DNA from 3 places in the Romboutsia sp. 1001216sp1 genome. Region 2 is predicted to be linked to each of the others. Evidence: riboswitches for the same ligand, from Rfam matches in the RefSeq annotation. Region 2 holds a riboswitch; each other region holds the start of a gene.

Evidence for each region. A riboswitch is a leader RNA that binds a small molecule or an ion and turns the genes downstream of it on or off. The one in region 2 is predicted to bind cyclic di-GMP.
Region 1: linked by a shared signal. The riboswitch ahead of ABHC41_RS01865 (flagellar basal body protein) and the one ahead of ABHC41_RS07700 (SpaA isopeptide-forming pilin-related protein) in region 2 are both predicted to bind cyclic di-GMP.
Region 3: linked by a shared signal. The riboswitch ahead of ABHC41_RS04760 (NPCBM/NEW2 domain-containing protein) and the one ahead of ABHC41_RS07700 (SpaA isopeptide-forming pilin-related protein) in region 2 are both predicted to bind cyclic di-GMP.

The regions. Positions count from the first base shown of each region.
Region 1 is NZ_JBDPHA010000001.1:361,660-366,515, reverse strand. Features, by position in the region: gene ABHC41_RS01870 (CDP-glycerol glycerophosphotransferase family protein) at 29-1,507, shown strand; cyclic di-GMP riboswitch class I at 2,392-2,473, shown strand; gene ABHC41_RS01865 (flagellar basal body protein) at 2,927-3,250, shown strand; gene flgC (flagellar basal body rod protein FlgC) at 3,255-3,659, shown strand; gene fliE (flagellar hook-basal body complex protein FliE) at 3,675-3,992, shown strand; gene fliF (flagellar basal-body MS-ring/collar protein FliF) at 4,015-4,856, shown strand, end outside.
Region 2 is NZ_JBDPHA010000006.1:88,448-93,303, reverse strand. Features, by position in the region: gene ABHC41_RS07710 (B12-binding domain-containing radical SAM protein) at 1-1,145, shown strand, start outside; gene ABHC41_RS07705 (tetratricopeptide repeat protein) at 1,268-2,410, shown strand; cyclic di-GMP riboswitch class II at 2,508-2,590, shown strand; cyclic di-GMP riboswitch class II at 2,740-2,821, shown strand; cyclic di-GMP riboswitch class II at 2,973-3,054, shown strand; gene ABHC41_RS07700 (SpaA isopeptide-forming pilin-related protein) at 3,129-4,856, shown strand, end outside.
Region 3 is NZ_JBDPHA010000003.1:93,669-98,524, reverse strand. Features, by position in the region: gene ABHC41_RS04765 (SagB/ThcOx family dehydrogenase) at 72-830, opposite strand; cyclic di-GMP riboswitch class I at 1,089-1,175, shown strand; gene ABHC41_RS04760 (NPCBM/NEW2 domain-containing protein) at 1,386-4,856, shown strand, end outside.

The DNA of each region.
Region 1 (4,856 bases), on a different contig from region 2:
GGATTTATAGAAAGTAGTGTGATTAAAAATGAATGAAAAACAAAGAATAATAGAAATTTTAAAAACCTCAATAGAAGGGATTTCTTATATAATTAAAAATTTAAATACAGACTATGAGTTTATGTCTGAAATTTGTATACAAGCTATTAATACAGTTAAAAATAGCTTTGAAAATGCTAAAAAATGTGACGGTAGACTTTATAATCTATCAAATAGTATATTAGAAAAATTAAAAGATTTAAATAAAACAAAAGATACAGATACACTTTATGATTGCCAAGAAATTATTAATATGATAAATGATATGATAGATATTATAAATAAAAATATTAAGGAAAAATATAATATTGTTTTTATGCCATACAATGCATCTATGTGGAATAGCCTTGAAAGTATTTGGAAAGAAGCTAAAGAAGATGAAAATTGTAATTGTTATGTAGTACCAATTCCATATTATAAGTTAATTTATAATAGAAATGGGAATATGGACGCTATATTTACATATGAAGGTGATATGTTGCCTAAATATGTACCTATTACTGATTATAAAACATTTGATTTAGAAAAAATTAGTCCAGATGTTATATATATACACAATCAATATGATGAATATAATAATGCTACTAGAGTAGATAGCAACTATTTTTCTTATAATTTAAAAAAATATACAGATATGCTAGTATATGTTACTTATGGAATATTAGGTACTTATCCAATTTCATTTTATAAAGATTTTTACTCATTTATAGGAACAAGAGAATTTGATAAAGTTGTTGTACAATCTCATGCATTTGCAGACATTGCAGAATATAGTGGGGTAGCTAGAGAGAAATTATTGCCTCTTGGGTCACCTAAATTTGATGCTTTAGTTAGTAGTCTAAAATCAAATACTACAAATGACTATTATAAAAATAAATTTAAAGGTAAAAAGGTATTTTTATGGACTACAAACTTAATGAAAGTTATAAATGGAAGAGATAAAGTATTAGATGAAGTTGAAGAAGTCTTTAATAAAATTAGAAATGATTTAAACTATGGATTAATATATAGACCTCACCCACTGGAGCTGTCATATGTTAAATCAAGAGCCCCAGAATGCTATAAAAGATATAAAGAGTTATTAAGCTCAGCAAAAAATACAGAAAATATAATTATTGATAATTCACCTAGTTATTACGAAGCTTTTCAAATATCTGATGCACTAATAACAGATAGGTCTTCTGTATTAATTGAATATATGGCTACAGGAAAACCTGTTTTAATATATGACATAGAATTAAACAGAGAATACTATCATGAAAAAGTATTTGATATATTTTCTAATTATATAGTTGGTGAAGATGAAATGACTGTAGATAAATTTATAGATTTAGTAGTCAATAAAAAAGATTACAAAAAAGATAATAGAATTAATGCACTAAATACTGTTCTTTCAAATATTGATGGTAGTTGTGGAGAACAAGTTCACAAACATATAAAGCAGTGTATTGAAAATAATTATTTTTAAAATTTCACAATGATATTAAATACAAAAAGTCATGAATAACTTATTATATTAAGTAACTATTTTTACAAGACTTTTTGTATTTTATTATTAAAAATATTAAGTATTAATTAAAACAGGTATATAATTTTAACTATAAGAGTATTTATAATAATTAATAGTTTTATACATATCCCGATAAGTTCATAAAATAAATCTAAATTAAAAGTAGTTAAATTACTACTAAAGTCTTTAATCATTTTTCAAAATCATGAATTTTTATAATATTATATGAACACAATATTAAATTTTCTTTAAAGAAAGAATAAATTTTAATATTGCAAATGTTATAAAATTTATCTAAGTAAAAACTAACTTTACTATACATTTTGTTAGTATAATAAGCTTTGATTTATTAATAAGGTAGATAAGTATCATAAGAAATTTTATTAATATAATTGAGTGTTAAATCAATATTTATATCAAAAATATCTTTAGGAACTAATATAGATATAAATGTATTTAATTTTCTGGTTTTAATATTTTGAATTTATAAATAAAATTACAGTCATAATTGAAAAAAATAGGAATATTATCTAAATTTATAATATTTATGAATTAATCTGAATAAGGATGTTTAAGTTAAAAATTTTTAGTGATGTAGAATTTATTGTCTAATACATAATTTGTATTATTTTAATAAAAAATATAAAGTTCTAATTATATCAGCCGTATAATATAAAATAAAATTACACTTTGTGATTTAACAAATAAGTTTAAATGTATTTTTAATATTAGTTTGAAAAAAAATAGTAAGAAAATACAAATAAAAACTTGATTAAATGGTAATTATACTATAATATTTAGTGTATGGAAAAAAATGTCGAAAAGTGTAAAAAAAGAACGAAAAACAAAATAGGCAAGCTAGAGAAATCTAGTGACGCAAAACTATAGGAGCTAAAGTAGAAACTATGCTAGCCAGTTGCAAAAAACTGTGTGTTTTTGTTTTCGATATATAAGGTTTATAATTTTGGAGAATTATGAATAATATATAAATTATTTTGATTGTTTGTGTCCAAATTATGCATCTCTATTTATCGACGCTGATATTATATAACTCTCTTTAGAGTTATTTTTTTTTGAAGAAATAATATTTTAATAAATCTAATAATTCAATTATATTATCAAAGTTCATTATGTATCTTACATTTTTTATTATAGGAAAAATTATGTAATAGTATAAATTATATAGAAAAAAATAAGTAAAAGTTTATAATTAAAATGATAAGAAAATTAAATATAAGAAAACGAATAATAAATATATTGATTTAATTTTATATCTAAAATAATCAAATTCTAGCAATGATAGTATGCTATGTAGTATACAAAATTACTCTTTATAGAGTGGTTTTTTGATTTATAAAATTAATGGAGGAGAGTAATATGGAAATCTATAATTTAATGAAAATGGGATTAGATGCTACACATTTAAGGAGTAATGCCATTGCAGAAAATATTGCTAACATAAATACTCCAGGGTATAAAAGAAAGTATGTTAGTTTCGAAGATACTTTAAAGAATAAACTAGAAATTCCTAGTATAAAGTTAAAGGTTGATAAGGAATCTGTGGTCAGAGAAGATGGTAATAACGTTGATATTGAACATGAGAAGGTTAATCAAGCAGCTACGACATTAGAATATAATGCGTTAGTAAGTCTTACAAATATAAAAATCGCTATGACAAAAAGTATAATATCTGGGAGGTAAATAAATGAGTGTTTTTAGTGGTATGAGAATTAGTGCAAGTGGTCTGACAGCAGAACGTATGAGAATGGATATAATATCTTCGAATGTTGCTAATATGCAGACTACAAGAACTAAAAATGGAGGAGCATATAGGAGAAAAGTAGCTAGCTTTGAAGAAAATTATGATGAAAAATTAGGGATGTTAGGTGTTAAAACAAAAAAGATTGAAGAAGATAAATCTCCTCTCAGAAAAATATATGAACCAAATCATCCTGATGCAGACAAAGATGGATATGTAGAATATCCAAATGTAGATTTATTAGCTGAAATGTCAGATCTTATAAGTGCATCGAGAGCTTACGAATCTAATGTAGATACTTTAAATGCTCAAAAAAATATGATATCTAAAGCTTTAGAGATAGGTAGATAGAAAGTAGGTGGTTAAATGACAGGAATAAGCAATATAAATATTAATTCTGATATATTCTCTAATGCTATTAATAATAAGACTACATATAAAGTTAAAGGAAATGAAAAGCCAGACAAGCAATTTGAAGATGTTATAAAGAATGCTATAGGTAAGGTAAATGATAGTATTATAAATTCAAATGAAAAGATAGAAGCGCTTATAAAAGGTGAAGATGTTTCTATGCATGATGTTATGCTATCAGCACAAGAATCTCAAATGTCAGTGCAACTTATGATTGAGATTAGAAATAAGTTATATGATGCTTACCAAGAAATTAATAGAGTGCAATTGTAATTCCTTAATAAGGAGCAGATAGATGAATTTTAAAGAGATAATAGAAAAAATAAAAGATTTTATAAAAACAAGAAAAGAAAAATTTAAGGAAATGAGAAAAGAAAAGAAAATAGCCATTATAGTTGGAGTGATTGCAATTATATTAGCTATAATATTTGGAATTAAGTATAAAAATGATAATAAATATGATGTTCTTTTCTCGGGTTTAGATTCAAATGATGCATCTGTTATAACTAAAGAACTAGAAAAAGAAAAAATTGAAACGAAAATAGAGGGCGATAGTATATATGTACCTAAAGATCAGGTAGATAAGTTAAGACTTGAACTATCTGGAAAAGTTTCAAATGGTTCTAAAGGATTTGAACTTATGGATGAAGGATCATCGTTAGGTCTTACAGATGAAGAATTTGAGGTAAAAAAACAAAGAATGATTCAAGGTGAACTAGAAAAAACTATAAAAACTTTTCCGCAAGTACAAGATGCAAGAGTTCATATAACAGAAGGTGAAGAATCTGTATTTGCTAAAGAGAGCATACCTGGAAAAGCAGCCGTTTATGTAGATTTAAATGTAGGAGAACAATTAAGTCAAGAACAAGTTAAATCTATAATATCTTTAGTATCCGCAAGTACACCAAATATACCGAAACAAAATGTTGAGGTAATCAACCAAAATATGGTCTTATTATCAGAAGGAATATTTGATGAAAATGGAAAATCAAATTCTAGCGATAATTCTAATGGGATTGATATTGCAACTAAGGCAGAAAGAGATCTAGATAAAGGATTAGAAAGAGATATAGTTAGATTACTTGAACCTATATTTGGAGAGGGAAAAGTAAGAGCAACTGTTAATGCTGATTTGAA
Region 2 (4,856 bases):
GTATAGATAGAGTAAAAAAAGATTTAAAGGCATTAATAGATGCAAGGGTATCTCAAATAAAGTTTATAGACAGAACTTTCAATGCTAACAAGAAGTTTGCACAAGAAATAATGAATTTCCTTATGGAAAATGACAATGGTTATACAACATATCATTTTGAAGTCACAGCACACTTATTAGATGAGGAAACATTAAACTTCTTAAAAGATTGCAAAGAAGGGTTATTCCAATTTGAAATAGGAGTACAAAGTACAAACCAGAAAACTCTTGATGCAGTTGGAAGAAGAGATGATTTTGAAAAATTATCTTATGCAGTTAAAAAAGTAGCATCGTATAGAAATATACATCAACATTTAGATTTAATAGCGGGACTTCCATATGAAGATTATGCAAGCTTTGAAAATTCATTTAATGATGTATTTAATTTAGGTATAGAGCATATACAATTAGGGTTCTTAAAGATGATAAAAGGAACTGGTATAAGAAATACTGCAAAAGAACATGGATATAGATACAAAGATTATACACCATATGAAGTATTATATAATGATTATATAAGTTATAGCGAAATGATAAAGTTAAAAGATATAGAAGAAATACTAGAAAGATACTATAACTCTAAAAACTTTGTATTGTCAATGAGATACATAATACATAATTATTATGAGCAAAGTCCATTTAAATTCTTTGAAGAATTTGCAACTTACTTTGATGAAAATGGGTATTTTGATGTAGCACAAGGTAAGAATCAATTATATAAAATATTATTAGATTTCTACAACGATAAGATAAATGATAAAAATGAATTATTTAATGATATATTAAAGTATGATTATATATCATTAGGTAAAACTTCAAATTTACCTCAAATATTCAATAAAGAAGATGTAGAAGATTTTAAAAATAGATGTCATATGTTCTTACAAAATGAAGATAACATATTAAAATATATACCACAGTTTGAAAATAAACCAGCTAAGCATATAATAAAATATGTTCATTTTGAACCATTTAGATTCGATATATTAAAGTTAAAAGAAGATATACATGCTGATATAAAAGAGATAAAAAATATAATTTTATTTGTCTATGATGATGATAACAAAGTTTTTGAAAAGTCAAAGTCATATAGTGTTAACATATAATATTAAATGCTAATTATTACATATTGGTATTATATATTATGAAAACATATCACATAAATTTTTAATGGGTATAAACATTAATAGATTAAAAATTATTATGTGAAGTTACAAAGGAGGAAAAAATGAAGTTTAAAATAGAAAAGTATTTATTAAAGAAAACAGAAGAATTATCTTTTATAACTATAAAACATGGTGGAGAATTTAACTTAGAAGGTTACACTATACCTAAGGGTGGATTAGATGTACCTATAAAAAATGAGGTATTAGTTAAAGGAATAAAAGAAAAGACAGCACAAGATAAGATAAATACAATGTCTATAGCAGATGCTATGATATATATAATGGGTATTGATAGCCAATTTAAGTATAATGAAGAATACAGAAAATTTTTAGATGCTTTTAGCAAAAAAGTAAATATAAATATAAAAGAATATATGGGCTATATGTCTAAAAAATACTTTGATATTGGTGAGATAACTGATTCGTTAATATACTTAAAAGCTATGATAAGTATGTATCCAAATGACATAGATGGATTATATCATTATTCAATAGTTTGCCAGGAACTAGCAAAGCAGTATCAAAAAGATATGGACAAAGAAGCTATGAATAAGTTTTTATTAGAAGCCTTAGAAAAGTTGGAAATGGTTATACAATTAGATGAAAACTTTGCTTTAGCTTACTATCATTTAGGATACCATTACTACAATCAAGGTCAATATTTAAAGGCTAGAGTTATATGGGAAGAAGCACAAAAATTAGGGTTAGATGCAGACTTAATGGCAGAGGTTCAAGAAAATATAGGAAAGATGGACTTTAAAGTTCAATATGAAGAAGGTTATAATTTAGTATTCCAAGGAAAATGTGAAGAAGGACTAGAAAAATTATTACCTCTTGAACAAGATCATCCTGATTGGTGGAACTTATTATTTATGATAGGATTAGCTTATAAAAATATGGGTGAATTTGAAGAAGCTAAGAAATATTTTGAAAAAATACTTATAACTAAACCACATCAAGTAGATACAATGGTTGAACTAGGCCTTTGTGAAGCTAGTATGTTCAATATAGATAAAGCTATAGAACACTTTGAACAAGCAGCTAAAATAAAAGAAGATCCAGAAATATTATGCAATTTAGGGATGGCATATCTAAACAAAGGTGATATAGATGATGCTATATATTATATAGAAAGAGCTTATGAATTAGATCCACAAGATGAAATTACAGTGGCATGTTTAAGAGAACTTGATAAATATAGATAAAAAATAAGTTAAAATTTACTATAAAAAAATCTAAAATTGACTTTAACTAAATTAAAGGGTATAATAAATCACTGAGATTATATAATTATATTCAAAAGTTAAAATTAGGAGCGAAGAAGTATACCTTGTATATGGGCACTTGAGGTATATGGAGTTAATAGTGCAACCGACTATTCAGATAATATTTAAATATTATTCGAATAGTCTTTTTTATTTTAAGATACAAGTTTATTGATAAGACATTAATGAAAATTAAATGAAAGCTAACAATTTTATATAGCATAAATGCGAACAAATTAAAATAATTAAAAGGACATAAATACATATAAGCTAAAAATAGGAATGAAGAAGTATACCTTGTATATGGGCACTTGAGGTATATGGAGTTAATAGTGCAACCGACTATTCAGATAATAAATCATTATTATCTTGAATAGTCTTTTTTATTTTAAAATAAAAGTTTATTGATAAGACATTAATGAAAATCAAATGAAAGCTAACAATTTTATATAGCATAAATGCACACAAAGCAAAATTATTAAAAGGGCATAAATACATATAAGCTAAAAATAGGAATGAAGAAGTATACCTTGTATATGGGCACTTGAGGTATATGGAGTTAATAGTGCAACCGACTATTCAGATAATAAATCATCATTATCTTGAATAGTCTTTTTTATTTTAAAATAAAAAGATTTAAAAAGGGTGGTGAAATTTATTGAAAAATAAATACAAGTTAGGAAAAAAAATAATATCGATACTTACGTCAGTACTAATGGTTATAAATGTGTTAATTAATACACATTTTGCGTATGCTGAAGAAGTTAAGACAGATAATCAAGGGGATACAATAGAAGTATCTATAACATGTGATAAAAAAGAGATTGAGCCTGGAGAAAAATTGAATTTTAAACTAGAGTATAAGGCTAAATATGGTCCAGGGAGTATAAAACCAGGTGATACTATAGAATTTGAAATGCCTAGTTGGCTTGAAAGATTTAGCTTTAAATTCCCCCCAGAGCATTTTAAAAGTGTACAAATGGAAGGTAATAAAGTAGTAGCAACTTTTGGGGATGATGTTTATGATGCAATAGGAGGATATGTTAATGTATCAGCATATGCAGATAAAACGGAAGAAGTAGATAATCAGAAGATAGAGGTATGGGTTGATGGAAAACCAGTTACTAGCATAGAAATAGCTATAAAACCATCTAATGAAACAGAGCCTATAATAGATAGACAGATTCTTAAAACTATAAATAATTATGACCATGTAGATTCAGATGGAAATACGGTAGGAAATATATATTATCCAGTACTAGGAAAAACTCAACAATATAGAGTATATGTTAATGAGAAATTTTCAAATATATCAAATGCAGTATTAACAGATAATATGCCTGAAGGAATGGAGCTTATACCAAGTTCTGTAAATGTAATTAAAATAGAAAGAGATAGCGCAGAAACAGATGTCACAGATAGCTTAAATATAAGCAAATCATCTAATAGGCTTAGTATAAACTTTGGAAATATTAAAGATAAATATATTGTAACTTATAAGACAAAGATTACTCAAAATTTGAGTTCTTATAAGAATACAGCAGTATTTAATAAAAGCGATGGTAAGTTAAATAGTACTGTTATATTAAAACAAAAAAATGAAGCAAAAGATGTTATAAGTAAGTATAGTTATACCTCTGCTAAAAATTCAGAAGGTAAAAATGTAGCATCTATGAACGAAAATGTAAGATATAGAATAGATATTAATGAAAATAGGTCAAATCTTAAAAATGTAACTTTAAATGACTTTACACCTAAAGGAATGGAACTTTTAAAGGACAGTATAAGTATAGGTAAATACAATAAAGATGAAAGCTTTGAGTGGGTAACAGATCAATTTAAAGATAAAATAAACACTAATAATGGAAATTTAACTATAAATTTTGGAAACGTAGATGATTACTATATTGTTTGTTACGACATGAAGATTACAAATGTTGAAGATTCATACTCAAATACTGCAAAGTTATCATACAATGGAACTAGAAATAGTGTTGATGATACGGTTAAATATGAATACAATGCAGGAGCTATAAATGCTCACAAATCTGTTGATAAGACTAAATTAGAAAAAGATGATGACCAAAGTGTTGTATATTCTATAAACTTTGAGAGTTTTGGTGTATTCCAAAAGGGATATATAGATTTAGTAGATAAATTAGATCCGAACGTAAAGATCGTAAAAGTTGAAGTTCCAGATGCTTTTTCTAGTAAAATAGATAAAGCAAATAATACAGTCAATATTATCAATGATAAGGGACAAATAAATTACAAAGAAAATTTAGAAGTAAAAATATATACTGATTTTAGCAATGTAAAAGATGGAACAACTGTATCAAATATAGCTAAAATAAATGGTAATCCAAGTAATAAAGTTGAAACTAAA
Region 3 (4,856 bases), on a different contig from region 2:
TCTTAATTTAAGATATTTTTGAGATTTTTACTTTAAAGTAATACAATTATATTAATAATTAAGCTAATTTATTAAAGTTTTTTACCTAAACAAGCCATATAAATTACAAACTCATTTTCTCCATCTAAATCTAACATATTATCAATTATATCCTGATCATATATTCCGATAGCACAAGTCCCGTAATTAAGAGATTCTGATGCTATGTAAAGATTCTGGCAAACATGTCCAATATCTATAAGTATTTTCTTATGAGCAGTTATACTAAATCTATGTTCACTTCTATATGGAATACAACTCCAAGCAAACACAACGGCACTTTTAGATACGAAACCTTGAACAAAAGGTTGGTTTGGAGTTGCTTTATCTATTTCATCATCTATATTGCTTAAAGTCTTTATAAATAAAAGTTTATGTTCTAAAGGTAAATATCTGTAAACTCCACTCTTTAAACCATCAACATTATTTATTATTAAATATGTTTCAAATGGGTGAGTGCAACCAGCAGAAGGTACAGTTCTTAAGGCACTAAATTTATCTTTTACAGTTTGGATTCCTTGAGTAGCCCATAGTAAATACGAAAGTTCAGATAAATTTATTTTTTCATCACTATATTTTCTTATACTTCTTCTATCATTTATACAATCTAGTACGTTAGGTTTAACTAAAATGTCTTTGCTTACAGGAGGTAACTCTATTAAATTAGAATTTGAATCATATTCTTTTTGGAAAGAAGGAGCGGGTATTCCTTTTTGTTTATCCGTTTTTATCTGTTTTAGTATTTCAAAATCAGCTTTGAAAAATTCTCTGTTTTGTGCAATTTTATCCATAGATGTCTCCTTATTAAAATGTATAAATTTTTACACTTATTATACCATATATATAAATATAAGTGGAAAAAGCCTAAATGGTAAAAATTTCATATTAGAAGCTTAATTACAGATAAAAATTAATAAATATTTTTGTGTAGTAATAATTAATATTTGCTTTAATAGAATATATTCAAAAATATATTAAAATTATTTTAAATTAAAAAAAACTATTTTAATTTATAAAAAATTATGTATAATTAATATAGATGACTAAAAATTACATATTAGCAAACCTAGAGAAATCTAGCGACGCAAAGCTAAAGGGGCTAAGGTAAAATTAGACTATGCCAGCCAGTTGCCAAAGAATTGATATTCTTTGTTTTTATAGAGTTATCTTATGATATAATTGTAAGATTGTTTTATAATGTTTACTTTAGATGGCAACTACCCTTTATAAAGGGTAGTTTTTTATTTAATAAAAACAACTATAGCTCTATAGCAAGACTATATTTTGAAATTTGGGGTAAAATATTTAGTTATTGTAAATTCATATAATATAAGAGGGAGAATATTATGAAGAAAAAGATAGCATCAATATTGGCCATATCTGTTATAGCAACAAACAGCACACCTACTTTAAATGTTTTTGCTAACGAAGTAATAAAGGAAAAAGCATTAGCGATAGAGGAACAAGTTTCTAAAAGTATGACAGTTAGTGATTTTAAAATTAAGAACAATCCTAACTTCGCTAAGTATAATGAACTTTATAGAGTTGAGATACAGTCTATAACAAACAATGGAAGAAGTTACCCAGGAACTAAGATAGAAAATGCTATAGATGGAAAACTTAATACACATTGGGAAACATACACTAGAAATACAAATGAATTTAAAAATGAAGTAATTGTGGAGTTTAAAGATATAGCCGAGATAAATAGATTAGCTTATGCTACAAGACAAGACGGGGCTAAAGGTAAAGGATATCCTACTAGTGCAGAGATATATGTTTCAGAGAGTGAAATAGGTGAAGATTTTAAACTAGCAGGAAAAATAGAAGGAAGTAAAGTTACAGGTGGAATGGTTGAATTTAAATTTGATACTGTAAGAGCAAAGAGAGTTAAATTCAAATTCGTAGAAGCACATGACGAGTGGGCAAGTGCCGCAGAGTTTTGGTTCTATAAAGAGGATAGAATTCTAGATAAGATGGAAAGATTATTTACTAATGCAAACATGAATGAAGTAAGTAAAGAGTTTGCAACTCCTGAAGCATTAAACACTTTAGAGAAAGAAACTGAAGGACATCCATTCCGCGATAGCTTTAAAGAATATATAGATAATGCAAGACTTGTTCTAGAGAACAAAGAGGTTAACTTTATTGAAACTAAAGTATCTAAGTTATTAGGGTATGGAACTGAAAACCAAAAAGCTTATGATGACAAGTTTATGTTAGGTAAAGACCACATCGTTAATACACAAGTAAATGGTGGAACTTACTCTACAACAAAAATAGAATATATGTATGATGGTGACCCTAATACACATTGGGAAACAAACAGAAGCAATGGTAATGGTTTCACTAATGAAGTGGTATTCACTTTTGATGAAATAGAACAACTTGATAGAATAGCATTATTACCTAGAAGCGGAAATCAAAAAGGATTTCCTACTAAGTATGAAATATATGCTTCAGAAACTTCTCAAGGGGATACATTCAAATTAGTTTCTAGCGGTACTGCAGAAGTTACTAAAGACTTCATGCAATTTAAATTTAACCCAACAAACTTTAAGAGACTGAAGTTTGTATTTAAAGAGTGCCATGAAAATAGACCATTCATATCAGAAGCTAGGTTCTATAAAGAAGATGCTTTATCAGAGAAAATGGATAAACTATTTACAGACAGTAATAAGAATACAGTAAACCCTGATTTTGGGACTTTAGAGAAACTTACTGCTTTAGAGAATGAAGCGAAGGCACATCCTTTATACAGTAAGTTCAAAGAAGATTTAGATGATGCTAAACTTGTATTAGAAGGTAACGAGGTAACTTATGCAGATGCTAAAGTTTCGAAGTTTAAAGCTTTTGGAACTCCAGAGTTAGCAGAGTATGATAAGACTTATAAGATAGATAATAGTCATATAAAGAATATAACTACTAACGGTAGACATTGGTCAAATCAAACTATAGATAAAGCTATAGATGGTGATCCTAACACTAATTGGCATTCTGATGCTAGAAATAGCGAAACTCATACAAACGAAGTTATAATGACTTTAGACCAAATAAGAACTTTAGATAGAATAGTATATTATTCTCCGAGAGATAGAGGTTTCGCAGAGAAGTTCGATATCTATACTTCTAAGACTAGTGAAGGAGACACATTTACTAAAGTAACTAGTGGTAGTGCTTCAAGAACTGGAGACTCTATATCTATAAAGTTTAATCCAACTCAAGCTAGAAGAGTTAAGTTTGTTTATAAGCAAGGATATGAAGGTTGGGCTTTAGCGTCAGAGTTCGGATTATATAAACAAGACCAAACTCTAGATAAAATACAAAGGTTATTCACTGATGATACTATGTCTAAAGTAAGTGAAGAGTTTGATACAGTTGATAAATTAAAAGCTTTAGAGAACGAATGTAGTACACACCCATTCTTTGAAGACTTTAAAGAGGACTTATACAATGCAAGAGTTCTAATAGAACAAGGCAAGGTAGAGAGTTCTGTTGCTACAAGTAAGAAGTTTAATCATCTGGATAATGCGGAGTATGTAAAACAATTTAGAATACCTTACGAGAATATAAAGAGTATAAGTAATAATGCAGGGCAATATCTACAACAGCATATAAATAACGCGGTTGATGGTAATGTAGACACTTACTGGGAGACTAATAGAGGAAACGATAAAGAATGGTCTAATGAAGTAACTATAGAATTCAAACAACCTATAACTGTAGACAGAATAGCTTATGGTGCTAGACAGTCAGATAGAAAAGGATTTTTAGAGGAATTCGAGATATATGGTTCTAACGCTACTAAAGGTGATAACTTCCAATTAGTGGCTACAGGTAGAGCAGACAGTACTTCTGGTTTAGTTGAAGCTAAATTCAAACCTACAACATTTAAGAGAATGAAATTAAAGTGGGTTAAAAGTAACCAAAACTGGGCTACACTAAACGAAATAATGTTCTTTAAGAGAGATATAGTTTCAGATAAAGTTAATAACTTATTTACAAATGAATTAAAGAATGAGTTAAACCCAGAATTCAATTCATTAGAAGCTATTGAAGCTTTAGAGAAAGAAGTTAAAACACACCCATTAAAAGTAGAACTTATGGAAAGTATAGACATGGCTAAAGATTTAATTAAATCTCCTGATAAGAATAAAGGTCATGTTTATGAATTAGAAAGCAGAGGAGACGCTATAAAGGAAAGTCAAAAGAGAAAGGTATGGAATTTCAGAGATTGGCAACCTACAGGTTTAGCAGTTAAGTCAGGTGAAAAGATAACTGTGTATGTTGATACAGAAACAGGCGACCCAGTACCTAACTTAGTATTTAAACAAATGGATAGTAGACATAACGGTTTAGCAGATATAAGATTAACTAGAGGTAAGAACGAAATTACAATACCTGAGGTCGAAGTAAATGATATAAGACCAGGGACTGCTAAAGCAGGAGTATTATATGCTTCAAATCCTTATACTCCAGAGCAACAAGCAAGAAAGCCTAAGATAAGAATAATAGGTGGTGTAAGTTATCCTCAATTCGTAAAAGGTGTAGATAATGATGAACAGGTAATAAATGAGTTACGTGAATATACTGAGAAGTTAAAGAAAGATCCTAAACTACCTGATGTATTCGAAGTATTAGGAGATAAAGCTTTAGTAAACGTTAGAGCAACGTATGCTTTAGATTGGTATACAGAAAATAATAAAGTACCTAGTTATACAGCAGATAGATCTGACGAAGTAATAAAGGAAGCAATGAAGTTCTGGGGATTTGATGGTTCTAAAGATATACATTCGGACTTCAACTTTAGATATGTA